DNA from 2 places in the Thalassospira lucentensis genome. Region 1 is predicted to be linked to the other one. Evidence: predicted binding sites of a transcription regulator. Region 1 holds the regulator's gene; the other holds the start of a gene.
The links. Region 1 encodes LexA, which represses DNA repair genes until DNA is damaged. Its sites were predicted from a motif close to ATGTTCTANTTTGGTTC; they were not measured.
Positions count from the first base shown of each region.

Region 2: the regulator LexA is predicted to act here: its motif matches at 5,635-5,651, upstream of recA (recombinase RecA).

Region 1 covers NZ_CP136684.1:3,910,846-3,917,672, reverse strand. The annotation lists gene R1T41_RS18950 (ComEC/Rec2 family competence protein) at 1-992, shown strand, start outside; gene lexA (transcriptional repressor LexA) at 1,045-1,752, opposite strand; gene moaC (cyclic pyranopterin monophosphate synthase MoaC) at 1,900-2,400, opposite strand; gene trpC (indole-3-glycerol phosphate synthase TrpC) at 2,400-3,197, opposite strand; gene trpD (anthranilate phosphoribosyltransferase) at 3,194-4,228, opposite strand; gene R1T41_RS18925 (anthranilate synthase component II) at 4,262-4,834, opposite strand; gene R1T41_RS18920 (divergent polysaccharide deacetylase family protein) at 5,064-6,239, shown strand; gene trpE (anthranilate synthase component I) at 6,325-6,827, opposite strand, start outside.
Region 2 covers NZ_CP136684.1:2,592,175-2,599,001, reverse strand. The annotation lists gene R1T41_RS12610 (hypothetical protein) at 1-114, shown strand, start outside; gene alaS (alanine--tRNA ligase) at 181-2,835, opposite strand; gene R1T41_RS12600 (NIPSNAP family protein) at 3,016-3,321, opposite strand; gene R1T41_RS12595 (entericidin) at 3,358-3,501, opposite strand; gene R1T41_RS12590 (DUF1328 domain-containing protein) at 3,722-3,898, opposite strand; gene R1T41_RS12585 (hypothetical protein) at 3,989-4,033, opposite strand; gene recA (recombinase RecA) at 4,384-5,463, opposite strand; gene nikR (nickel-responsive transcriptional regulator NikR) at 5,745-6,224, opposite strand; gene R1T41_RS12570 (DUF4198 domain-containing protein) at 6,322-6,827, shown strand, end outside.

The sequences.
Region 1 (6,827 bases):
TGGGGCCAAGCTTTCAGCTTTCCTTTGCCGCGGTATCGGTGCTGGTGGCATTTTACGATGGGCCGGGCAGGCGATGGTTTGAGGCGTCTGGGGACCGGTCATGGGCCTTCCGGCTTTGGCTGTTTTTTGCCGGGCTGGTGGTGACCGGATTGCTGGTAACCGCAGTGACCGCCCCGATCATCGGGTTTCATTTCGGGCGGATTTCGATGATCGGGATCGTGTCCAACCTGATTGCCATTCCGGTTATGGCGTTTTGGGTGATGCCTTTGATTGTGGCGACGCTTGTTCTGATGCCGTTCGGGGCCGGGGCATTGCCCTTGTGGTTGATGAAGCCGGGTTTGACCCTGCTGATTGAAACGGCCTCTCTTGCTGCCGATCAGGCGTGGGGGCTTTGGCATGTCGAGCAGTTCAGTGCCGTATTTGCCATCGGTATCATGATGGCGATTGCCTGGTGGCTGGTCTGGCGGGGGAACGCGATTGCCCGGTTGGCTGTCATTCCGCTATGCGTGGCGATGATGGCGCAAATCCTGTATCGCCCGGCGGATATTCTGGTTTCCGGGGATCAGGAAAGCTGGGCCATCCGGGACCGGGAGCAAAACAGGCTTATCCTGCCCGAAGGCATATCGGATTTTCAGCAATCGGTCTGGATGGCGCGGTTTGGCATTGCTGATCATGATGTCGATCAGATTATCGAGAAATGCGATGCCGCGGTTTGTTCTGTGAGTGTCGGAGGACAGCGGGTGATTGTTGCCAATGATTTTGCCAATCCGTTCTATGCGTGCCGCCATGCCGATATGATCATCAGCCTGAAACGCGATATGCCGCGTGATATCTGCGCGCGTGATGTGACGGTCATTGATGATGACATGCTGTGGTGGCAGGGCGGTGTATCGGTTTCCCTGCGACCGGGGAGTGCTCCGGTGATTGAAACCGTGCGTGAAACGTCCGACACCTGGCCGTGGATTATTATCGGGGGCAGAGTGGTCAAATAAAAACGCCGCCAGACGGGCTGACGGCGTTTTCGATATTCCGGTATTTGTCTGATCAGTATTGGCGCAGCAGACCTATCAGGCGTCCCTGAATGCGGACACGGTCCGGCGACAGGGCACGCGTTTCATAACGTGCATTGGCCGGTTCCAGCAGAACTTCGCCGCGACCGCGTTTTAGACGTTTCAGGGTGGCTTCGGCGTCGTCAACCAATGCGACAACAATGGTGCCGTCATTGGCCTGCTCACACCGCTGGATCAGAACCGTATCGCCATCAAGAATGCCAGCATCAATCATCGAATCACCGGAAACCTCAAGCGCATAGTGGTCGCCGGTCCCCAAAAGGGCGGCAGGAACCTGCACCATTGTGGTCTGATCGCGAAGGGCTTCGATCGGGGTACCGGCCGCGATCCGGCCAAACAGCGGCAGGGAGACGGATTCACCAGAGTCCGAGAAGGCCGATGGCACGGTTGCCGGCCGGTGGGCGGCCTTTCGCGCGGTTGCGATGGATGTCACATTGGCGGGTGTTTCAGCCGCGTCATCATCGTTATTATCGGGAAGACGCAGAACTTCGAGCGCGCGGGCCCGATGGGCGAGGCGTCGGATAAAGCCGCGTTCCTCAAGCCCGGTAATCAGGCGATGAATGCCGGATTTGGATTTCAGGTTCAGGGCTTCTTTCATCTCGTCAAAGGAGGGCGAGATGCCATGATCGCGAAGGTAATTATCGATATAGACCAGCAATTCGTATTGCTTGCGCGTCAGCATGATTTTTCCCGAACCAGTAATAAGAACAAACCGAATACATGAATGTTCTACTTTGGTTCTTGCCGTTCGTCAAGCACCAGAACCCGAAAAATCGCTGTTTAAGGGCATTCTTTCGGTCAAGAAACGAAATTCCGGTACTTTCGGGGGTCAGTCGGCGGTGAAAAGACCCGATTTTCCGCCTTCCTTATGGACGACGCGGATATCTGTAATCCGCATGGATTTATCTACCGCCTTGCACATGTCAAATACTGTCAGTGCGGTAATGGAAACGGCGGTCAGGGCTTCCATTTCGACGCCGGTTTTGCCTGTGGTCTTGCAGGTCGCGACGATATCGACTGCGTCGGTATCGGTTGCCAGTTCCAAGGTGACTTCGACCGAGGTCAGAGGCAGGGGATGGCATAGCGGTATCAGGTCGGGGGTTTTCTTGGCCCCCATGACTCCTGCAAGCTGGGCGATGCCAAGAACGTCGCCCTTTTTATGGCCGTGTTCGGCAATCAGCCGGGCCGTTTCCGCCGACATCAGGACACGGCCCTTTGCGACGGCGATGCGCGCGGTATCGCTCTTGGCCGAAATATCGACCATGACGGCATTACCAGCGGCGTCGATATGCGAAAGTTTGTCTGCCATGCCTGTATCTTGTTCCGGTATCAGGCCGCGAGGCCAAGGATATTACGGGTGGCGGCGGTGACGTCGTCCTGACGCATCAGGCTTTCGCCGATCAGGAAGCATTGCGCCCCGACCTTTGCCATCCGGTCGAGGTCATCATGTGTGAACAGGCCGCTTTCGGCGACCAGCATCCGGCTGTCATCAACCATGCCAGCGAGTTCTTCGGTCGTGGTCAGGGAGACTTCGAGCGTTTTCAGGTTGCGGTTGTTCACGCCAAGCAGCTTTGATTTCAGTTTCAGTGCGCGTTCGAGTTCCGGTGCGTTGTGCACCTCGATCAGGACATCCATGCCAAGGTTGTGTGCGGCGTCTTCAAGCTCTGCTGCCTGGGCATCTTCAAGGGCGGCCATGATAAGAAGGATGCAATCGGCACCCAACGCCCGGGCTTCGGTCACCTGATAGGGATCAAGCATGAAATCCTTGCGCAGGACCGGCAGGTCAACCGCGCTACGTGCCGCGATCAGATAGCTGTCATCGCCCTGGAAATAGGGGATGTCGGTCAGAACCGACAGGCAGCTTGCACCGCCAGCTTTATATGCCTGTGCCAGAACAGGCGGATTGAAATCCGGTCGGATCAGGCCCTTGGACGGGGAGGCTTTTTTAATTTCGGCAATCAGGCCGTAACGACCGTCCGCAACCGATGTTTCAAGCGCCTTGATAAAGCCACGTGGGGCGGATTGCGATTTGGCGGTTGCTTCGAGGTCGGCAAGCGATTTGCGCGCCTTGCAGGCAGCGATATGATCGCGTTTGTCGTTACAGATGCGTTCAAGTACGTCGCTCACGCTGCGGTCCCCTGATTGGAAATGCTGACAAGTGCCTGCAGGGTTTCTGCGGCTTTGCCGGAATCGATGGCAACCCGTGCCTTTGCGATGCCATCGGCAAGATCAGTTGCGATGTCGGTAACGACAAGTGCGGCCGCGGCATTCAGCAGAACGATATCGCGATAGGCACTTTTTTTACCGGCAAGAAGATCAAGAATGGCCTGCGCGTTGGTCTGGGCATCGCCCCCTTTAAGCGCATCAAGGGTGACGATTTCAAGACCGTAATCTTCGGGATTGATTTCGAAGGTCGTGACCTTGCCGTTTTTGACTTCGGCGACAAAGGTCGGGCCGGTCGTCGAAATTTCGTCAAGGCCGCTATGACCATAGACAACCCACGCATGTTCCGAACCCAGGCGGTTCAGCACATTGGCAATCGGTTCGACCCATTCACGGGCGAAAACGCCCATGACCTGGCGTTTGGTTTTGGCCGGGTTGGCCAGCGGACCGAGCAGGTTAAAGATCGTGCGCGTGCCCATTTCAACGCGGGTCGGCATCACGTGACGCACCGCCGAGTGATGGCGCGTTGCCATCATGAAGCACAGATTGATTTCCTTTAGCGCCTTTTCGAGAAGCGCCATATCGGCATCAAGATTGACGCCAAGCGCCAGCAGGACATCGGCCGATCCGGATTTTGACGATGCCGCGCGGTTGCCGTGCTTGGCAACGATGGCACCGCAGGCCGCCGCAACGATTGCCGCCCCGGTCGAGATATTGAAGGTGCCGCTGCCATCGCCACCGGTGCCGCAGGTATCAACCGCATTGGGCGGGGCGATAATGCCGGTCGCCTTGGAACGCATGACGCGGGCCGCCCCGGTGATTTCATCGACCGTTTCCCCGCGCAGCCGCAGCGCCATAAGGAAAGCCCCCATCTGAGACGGCGTTGCCTGACCGGACATCAGAACGTCGAAGGCCTGTTCGGCCTGTTCCTCGTTCAGTTTTTCGCCATTTGCGACTTTGGCCAGGATCGGCTTCAGGTCATATTCAGTCGACATACGGGTTTCCTCGGTTAGCGGTCCGGTGCGGTTTCATGCGCCGGGGAAGTCTATAAAATTCTTCAAAAGGGCATGGCCGTGTTCGGATGCGATGCTTTCGGGGTGGAACTGGACCCCGTGGATCTGATGCTGTTTGTGACGCAGCCCCATGATCAGACCATCCCTGTTTTCCGCCGTGATTTCAAGGCAATCAGGCAACGTATCGCGATCCACAACCAATGAATGGTAACGTGTGGCTTCAAACGGACTTGGCAGGCCGTTGAAAACGCTTTTGCCTTCGTGTGCCATTGCATCGGTCTTGCCATGCATGCATTCCGGCGCACGAACGACATTGCCGCCGAAGGCCTGACCGATGGCCTGATGACCAAGACAAACGCCAAGCAGTTTGACCTTGCCTGCCGATGCCGTGATCAGGTCAAGACAGATACCCGCACGATCCGGATCACATGGACCGGGCGAGATCACGATGCCTTCGGGCTTTAAAGCCAGCGCATCATCGACGGAAATTTCGTCATTGCGGCGTACTTCGACCTCGGGGCCGAGTTCGCGCAGATAGTGCCACAAATTGAATGTGAAGCTGTCGTAATTATCGATGAGGAGATACATCGTGGCGCCGGGCTGTGAATATCAGATCGCGCAGAGAATAAACGGCATTACCGCTACGTCAAGCGATTGCAAAAACCATTTTTCCAGCCTTTGTTGGGGCCTTTGGTTGTGGCTTTAACAGGGTGCTAACCGGATCGGGTATAAAAGCTTCCGAACACAAGCCGACATAATCGGTATATAATCACCATATGGGTAACACGACCCAGCAAACGAGACTGGAGACCAGAGCGTGGCACGCCGGGCACAACCCGCCAAAAAGAAAAAAGTGGCACCGCGAAAAAGAGGCCGTGGCAAGGCTGCACCGAAGAAGAAATCGGGCGGCATTGGCCGTCTGATGCTGGGCGGCGCGATTGTTGCGGGGACCATTTCTGCGTTTATTGCCGCAGGCAGCATGCTTGAGCTTGATCGCGCGTCGCGTGATCTTGGAGAACGCGTGACGAAAGCCGAACCCGAATATACGCCCGAACCGGCCCCCGTGCCGGAAAGCCGCAATTATGATTTCAGCGAAAGCAACGGTAATCGCGACCGGACCGGATATATGGTCGGTGAACGGACACCGGGCGAAACCCCCGCACCGATGACCGAACCGCAAAAGACACCGGAAACGCGGTCACCTGATCCTGTCGTGCCGCCGAATACAGGTAACATCGGGGGCGGTGAATATAAAGACGGGCCGCCGCCATGGCAGAAATTTGCAGCCCTTAGCCCCGAAACGGGAACCGCCCCGGTTATTGCGATTGTAATCGATGATGCGGGTCTTGATCAGCCGCGTACTGCACGCACCACCGAATTGCCGGGGCCGGTGACGATTTCCTATTTGCCGTATGCGCGTGACCTTCAGCGTCAGGTGCGGGATGCGCGGGCACGTGGTCATGAAGTCATGCTTCATATGCCGATGGAGCCGTCTTCTGCGTCTGTTGATCCGGGGCCACATGCCTTGCTGGCAAGCTTCGACCGGGAAAAGATCCTTCACGAGATGACATGGATGCTTGACCAGTTTGACGGTTATGTCGGGGTGAACAACCATATGGGCAGCAAGTTCACATCCGACCCGGAACGCATGCAGGTGGTGATGGAGGTGATGAAAGCACGCGGGCTTTTGTTCCTGGATTCCAAAACCAGTGCGAAGTCGGTCGGATTTTCGATGGCGCGCCAGTATGATGTTCCGGCGCTTGAACGGGACGTGTTCATTGATGACGCCGATGATGCCACAAAGATCGCTGAAATGCTGGCACGGATCGAAAAGGTTGCTGCCAATCAGGGATTTGCGATTGCGATTGGCCATCCGCGCGATTTGACGCTTGAAGCCCTGCATAAATGGATTCCGGCGATTCAGGCGAAGGGATTTGTTTTGGTGCCGGTGACTGACATCCTGCGGCGAACAAGCCCGAGTGCGACAGGTTGATCACCGCCTGCCTGATCATCGATTGATCAAAGAAAAGGCCCGCAGATGATGCGGGCCCTTTCTATTGCGTCGGACATGCGCGACATCAGGCGAAGCGATGGGCTTCGCGGGCGGCGGCCATCAGAGCGCCTGCCTTGTTCTGGCATTCCTTGTGTTCAAGTTCCGGTTTGCTGTCGACGACGATCCCGGCGCCTGCCTGAATGTGGATCTGTTCGTCCTTGATAACGGCAGTACGAAGCGCGATGCAGGTATCCATCGATCCATCGGCCGAGATATAGCCGATACAACCGGCATAAATGCCGCGCCGGACCGATTCCAGTTCATCGATGATTTCCATGGCGCGGACCTTTGGCGCGCCCGATACCGTCCCGGCGGGGAAACCGGCCTTGAGTGCATCCATTGCGTCATATTTTTCGTCGATCTGACCAATGACGTTGGAGACGATATGCATGACATGGGAATAGTATTCGATGGTTTCGCGGTCGGTGACGCGCACGGTGCCCGGTTTGGCAACACGGCCGACATCGTTACGGCCAAGGTCAAGCAGCATCAGATGTTCCGAACGTTCCTTTGGATCATCAAGCAGGT
Region 2 (6,827 bases), 1.3 Mb from region 1:
ACGCTGCCAACATCGGCAGAGGAGCTTCTGACAGTAAACGAAGATGAAGAAATGACGGACGAGGAAAAGCAGCAGAAACTTGCACAACTCAATAAGCGTATACTGCAAGGCTGAAACTCATCACAGCGCCAGTAAAAAGGGCCCCTTGTGGGGCCCTTTTTTAATTCGCACTGCAACTGCTCAGCCAGCAACCGCCGCCTCAATCGCGGCAAGTGCCGCGTCGGCCTGATCGGCGTCGGGGCCACCGCCCTGTGCCATATCCGGGCGACCACCGCCGCCTTTACCGCCGAGCTTTTCGACACCAACACGGACCAGATCGACCGCGCTGAATTTACCGGCGAGGTCTTCGGTCAGGCCGACAACGATTGATGCCTTGCCGCCATCGGTCGAGATAAGGGCAACAATCCCCGATCCCATCTGATCGCGCAATTCATCAACCATGCCTTTAAGTTCCTTGGCCGGAATACCGTCCAGAACACGCAGGGCCAGTTTGACACCATTGACTTCCTTGAACGCGTCAGCACCCGATGCCCCGCCCGAACCGGCTGTTGCCAGCTTCTTGCGCAGGTCGGAAACTTCGCGTTCAAGCTTCCGGCGTTCATCCTGCAAGGCTTTGACACGTGCCGGAACATCTTCGGGTACGGCTTTGAGATCGGCCGAAATGGTTTGCAGAAGCTGATCGCGGGCCGCCATATAGCTTGCGGCATCCGAGCCGGTCAGGGCTTCGATACGGCGGACACCGCTTGAAACCGCACCTTCGGATACGATCTTGAACATACCGATATCGCCGGTCCGTTTGACATGCGTACCACCGCAAAGTTCAAGCGAATAGGCATGTTCGTTCGCTTCGGGCAGGCCCATCGAAACAACGCGGACTTCATCACCGTATTTTTCGCCAAACAGCGCCATCGCGCCCAGTTCAATCGCCTCGTCCGGGGTCATCAGACGGGTGGTGACTTCACTGTTTTCGCGGATCAGACGGTTGACGTCGAATTCGATTATAGCGGCTTCTTCGGCGGTGATCGGTTTGGGGTGCGATACGTCGAAACGCAGACGATCCTTGGCAACCAGCGATCCTTTCTGGGTGACGTGATCACCCAGATGCTTGCGCATGACCGCGTGCAGAAGGTGCGTTGCCGAATGGTTGGCGCGCAAGGACGAACGGCGGGTATGATCGACGCGGAATTCAGCGGCATCGCCAACCGAAACATCACCTTCGACAACCTTGCCCAGATGCACATGAAGCGCACCGAGTTTCTTCTGGGTGTCGGTGATTTCAATCACGGCACCCTTCTCGGTTTTGATCACGCCGGCATCGCCCTGCTGACCACCGGATTCCCCGAAGAACGGGGTCTGGTTGGCAACGATGGCAACCTCATCGCCCTTGGTAGCGGTTTTGGTTTCTGCACCATCCTTGATCAGGGCCGTGACAACGCCCTCGGCATTTTCGGTTTCATAGCCCAGGAATTCGGTCGCGCCATCACGGTCATTGATGTCAAACCAGACTTCCTCGGTTGCAGCTTCGCCCGAACCCGACCATGCGGCACGGGCCTTGGCTTTCTGTTCTTCCATCGCCGAGGTAAAGCCGCTTTCATCAATGCCAATCTTGCGCGGTTTAAGCGCATCAGCCGTCAGATCAAGCGGGAAGCCGTAAGTATCATAAAGCTTAAACGCCACATCGCCCGAAAGGGTCGCGCCCTCGGTCATGCCATCGGTCGCGTCATCAAGCATCTTGAGACCGCGATCAAGCATGGTTTTAAAGCCCTGCTCTTCGAGCTTAAGGGTTTCTTCGATCAATGCCTGCGCCCGAACCAGTTCCGGGAAGGCACCGCCCATTTTACGCACCAGTGCCGGGACCAGTTTATACATCACCGGATCCTGGGTGCCGATCATGTGCAGATGACGCATTGCGCGGCGCATGATACGGCGCAGAACGTTACCACGCCCGGCATTGGACGGCAGAACGCCATCGGCAATCAGGAAGCTGGTCGAACGCAGATGGTCGGCAACCACGCGGTGCGACACATTATGCGGTCCATCAGGATCGGTGCTGGTGGCGTCCGCCGATGCTTCGATCAGCGCGCGCATCAGGTCGATGTCATAGTTATCGTGCTTGCCCTGAAGGACGGCGGCAATACGTTCAAGGCCCATGCCGGTATCAATCGACGGCTTTGGCAGATTGACGCGTTCGCCATTCGCCATCTGCTCGTACTGCATGAAGACGAGGTTCCAGATTTCGATGAACCGGTCGCCGTCTTCGTCGGCACTGCCCGGAGGACCGCCCCAGATTTTGTCGCCATGGTCAAAGAAGATTTCCGAACACGGACCACAAGGACCGGTATCGCCCATCGACCAGAAGTTATCAGACGTCGGAATGCGAATGATGCGATCATCGGACAGACCGGCGATCTTTTTCCATAGACCATGGGCCTCGTCATCGGTGTGATAGACGGTGACCAGCAGCTTGTCCGCCGGGAGGCCGTATTCCTTGGTGATCAGGTTCCAGGCGAATTCAATCGCGTTTTCCTTGAAATAGTCGCCGAACGAAAAGTTGCCGAGCATTTCAAAGAAGGTGTGGTGACGGGCGGTATGACCGACATTTTCAAGATCGTTATGCTTGCCACCGGCACGCACGCATTTCTGCGAGGTGGTCGCGCGTGAATAATCGCGCTGTTCCTGACCTGTGAAAACGTTCTTGAACTGGACCATCCCTGCGTTGGTGAACATCAGGGTCGGGTCATTACGCGGTACCAGCGGGCTGGAAGACACGACCTCGTGGCCGTTCTTGCGGAAGAATTCCAGAAACGTGGTGCGGATATCGTTAACGGTCTGCATCTCTCTCCAACCCGGAAAACGCGGAACAAACGCTGCCGCAAACCTACGGCGCGACTGCCCTATTTAGCGGCTCGGCTCTGTGCTGTCCAGTCGGGGAAAGGCTTTGCGGTGTTGTAAGTGACGATTTCTGCATCCGGCATCGCACCGGAACACCACAACGGCATGATCGGGTATGCCTGCCTAATCAAGAACCGGGCGCATGAAACTGCGCTCGTAACTGATGATGCTGCGGTTACGTTTTTCAAGTTCGAGTGTCGCAACACACTCGTCATCATCGGCCATGCGATTGCGGTAGTCTTCGTATGCCGCAAGGCTTGGGAAGCTGAACAGGGCATATGCAATGTTGCTGGCACCCTCATGGGGCAGGAAATAGCCGTGATGCGTCCCGCCCATCCGGTTGACGATGGGAATCCAGCGACGGGCATAATCCTCGAACTCGGGGATTTTATGCATGTCGACAATATATTTAAGATAACAGGTGATCACGGCGGGAGCTTTCGTAAATTCCAAAACGCGTGATGGTTATTTGTCGACGCCTTCCTGAATCTGTTCGCCAAGTTTTTCAACATCGCGGCCAAATCCGGCGGCGGTTTCACACGCGGCAAGCGACATGCCAAAGCCCGCAATCAGGGCCAGTGCCAGAATACGTTTCACAAAAATAGTCATCGTTTGAATGCTCCTGCCTTTAACGACATGTTGATTTTGAAGGCGGCCGCCGCCTGCTTCTGACGCAAGGCATATGGCTTCCGAAATCGGTTGCTATCTTGTCGGGGTCACGTCCGGCTGGCAACTCTTTCCTGCATCGATGATTTAAAAGTCACGCAGAAAAACGGGCGTGCCGCAGCACGCCCGTTTCCGTTTGCTCGTATTACTGTCTATACCGCGATCAGATCGGTGGACGACGACCACGCAGTGCGTTGACCAGAAGCGAAACAACGAACAGTACGAGGAAGACGAAGAACAGGATCTTCGCGATCCCGACAAACGTACCTGCCAAGCCGCCAAAACCAAGGACGGCGGCGACAAGCGCCAGAATGAGACAAAAGACTGCCCAACCCAACATGATGTTATCTCCTTTTTAGGCTTTGGCCGCTTGCGGGTGATGGAGTTGATCCCAAAATCCCGTCAGCGAACGAAAATCCGCGATGATGCCTTACTCGCTGGCTTCATCCTGAATGGCTTCACCAGCATTTTCCATATCCTGGCCAAAACCCTCGGCGGTTTCACACGCGGCAAGGCCAAAGCCCATGCCGGAGATCATCGCAACGGCGAAAATCTTTTTCCAAAAATCGGACATTTCGGTTTCTCCTGTTTGCTCGACGTGATTTTGTTCACACCATCCATAACGGAGCCGAAAAGACAAAGTTCCCTCACACGTTGCCAAACCCCTGATTTGGCACAATTAAGGCAGCCTGAATGCCTTTGTTTTTTGCAGGTTGCGGCCAATATTGATCATTTTGGGGCAATTGCGGATTTGCCCGCCTCACAACAAAAAACGGGCCCCGAAGGACCCGTTTGATGTATTTAGCGACAATCGTTAGTCAGCAATCACGCATCATCGTCATTTGACGGTTCATCATCGCTCATGCTGGTCATTGCTTCGGCGATCAGGCCAGCACTTTCGCGGATGCTGCGTTCGATTTCGGCGGTCATTTCCGGATTTTCACGCAGGAAGGTTTTGGCATTCTCGCGGCCTTGACCGATCCGGGTCGAGTTATACGAGAACCAGGAACCGGATTTCTCAACGATCCCGGCCTTGACGCCAAGATCAAGGATTTCACCCATCTTGGAAACGCCTTCGCCATACATGATGTCGAATTCGACCTGCTTGAACGGCGGGGCCATCTTGTTTTTGACGACCTTCACACGGGTCTGGTTGCCGACGACCTCGTCACGGTCCTTGATCTGACCGATACGGCGGATATCAAGACGAACCGACGCATAGAATTTAAGCGCGTTACCACCCGTGGTGGTTTCCGGGCTGCCAAACATCACACCGATCTTCATACGGATCTGGTTGATGAAGATGACCATGCAGTTCGAACGCGACACCGAGCTGGTCAGTTTACGCAAGGCCTGGCTCATCAGACGAGCCTGCAGACCGACATGGGTATCACCCATTTCGCCTTCAAGTTCGGCACGCGGCACAAGGGCAGCAACCGAATCGACGACCAGAACATCAATCGCACCGGAACGCACCAGCGTATCGGCGATTTCAAGCGCCTGTTCACCGGCATCGGGCTGCGAAATCAGAAGTTCGTCGGTATTCACACCAAGCTTGCGGGCGTAACCCGGGTCAAGCGCGTGTTCGGCATCGACAAAGGCGCAGGTCCCGCCAAGTTTCTGTGCCTCGGCAATGGTGTGCAGGGCCAGTGTGGTTTTACCCGAACTTTCCGGACCGTAAATTTCGACGATGCGGCCACGCGGCAGACCGCCAATCCCCAACCCGATATCTAGGCCAAGTGATCCGGTCGAAATGGCTGAAATATCCACCGCACTATCGCGCTGGCCGAGCTTCATGATCGAGCCCTTGCCAAATGCGCGTTCGATCTGCCCAAGAGCGGCTTCGAGTGCCTTCTGCTTATCCATCGTATCTTTATCCACCAAATGCAGCGCGGTCTGAATCATTTTCCGAACTCTCTTATTCCACAGGGCCGGGTAGGATGCAACGCAGGCGGTTCCCCGGTCCTAAATGCGGAACGCCACCGCTAGGTGCCCCGCCGGATAACTGGCATCACGCCAACCATTTTCCGGCAAACGCATTGAGAACATAATGCGAACACTCTCATAAAAAAATGGATGTTGCAAGTTTGTTCTCATTCCAGCGATAGAGAATTCATACACAGCGAACAGGAACGATCACGACACCCGCGCAGCACCTCAGAAAACAATTCAGCCGAAATCCTGTTTCAGGTGGTTATTTTCAGGTGTTCGTGACGATGGGCGTGACCATGATCGTCATCGCCATGGTGATGGGCTTCGACATGCAGTTCGCCCGGAACGGAATAAAGCTGCCCATGGCGAACCCCCGGCTGCGCCAGAACCTGATCGGCAAATCTGCGGATATCGGCAAGCTTGCCGCGCAGGGTAACACTTTCAAGGCAGGTATCATGATCGATGTGGAAATGCACGGTCGAGACCGTCAGGTCATGATGTTCGTGCTGCGCGCTCATCAAGCGTGACGCCAGCATGCGTTCTTCATGATCATACACGTAATTCAGAACCGCAATGCCAACGCCGCCAGTGTCTTCGTCAAGCTTGGTGTTCTGAAGCTTTTCCCGAATCAGGTCACGAAAACCTTCGGAACGGTTGGTATAGCCGCGATGTTCAAGGAAGGCATCGAATGCCTCCATCAAATCGTCTTCGATCGATACGGTCACACGGGTCATACGAATTCCCTTTCAGAATCATCAGCTTGACTCGTATGAACAATTTTGAAAAGTTCACACAGCCTTTCAACTCCCTTAATCTCCCAAAGGATAGCAGATGTTTCAATCAAAGTTCACAACCCCGCTTGCAATTGCCGCGCTGGGGTGCCTGATTGGTTATGGTGCAACGGCCCACGAATTCATCGCCAGCAGCAAAACCGACCCCGCAAATGACAAAAACACTGCTGTATTCATCCTCGATTCGACCCATGTTTTCGGCTCCGCCGAAGAAGCCGAAGCCCCAAAGCATGTAGCCGCACAATTAATCACTCCCTCGGCCGCCACCGATCTTGATGTTAGCGAAAATGCGGATGCCCCCAATCTGACCGGTACCTTTACCCTTTCCGACGAACCGGCATGGCTTGTCGGACATCGCCTTCCGGTGATCTGGTCACAGACACCCGATGGCTGGAAAGAAGGCGGGTCGGATGTGAATCCGGATGCCATTGCATCCTCGCGCTTTGAAAAGTTTTCCAAGAACCTGACCGGCGGTGACGGAAATGCAGCGTTTGTTTCAACACCACTCGGCCACACGCTTGAGATCGTGCCCCTAAGCGATCCGCG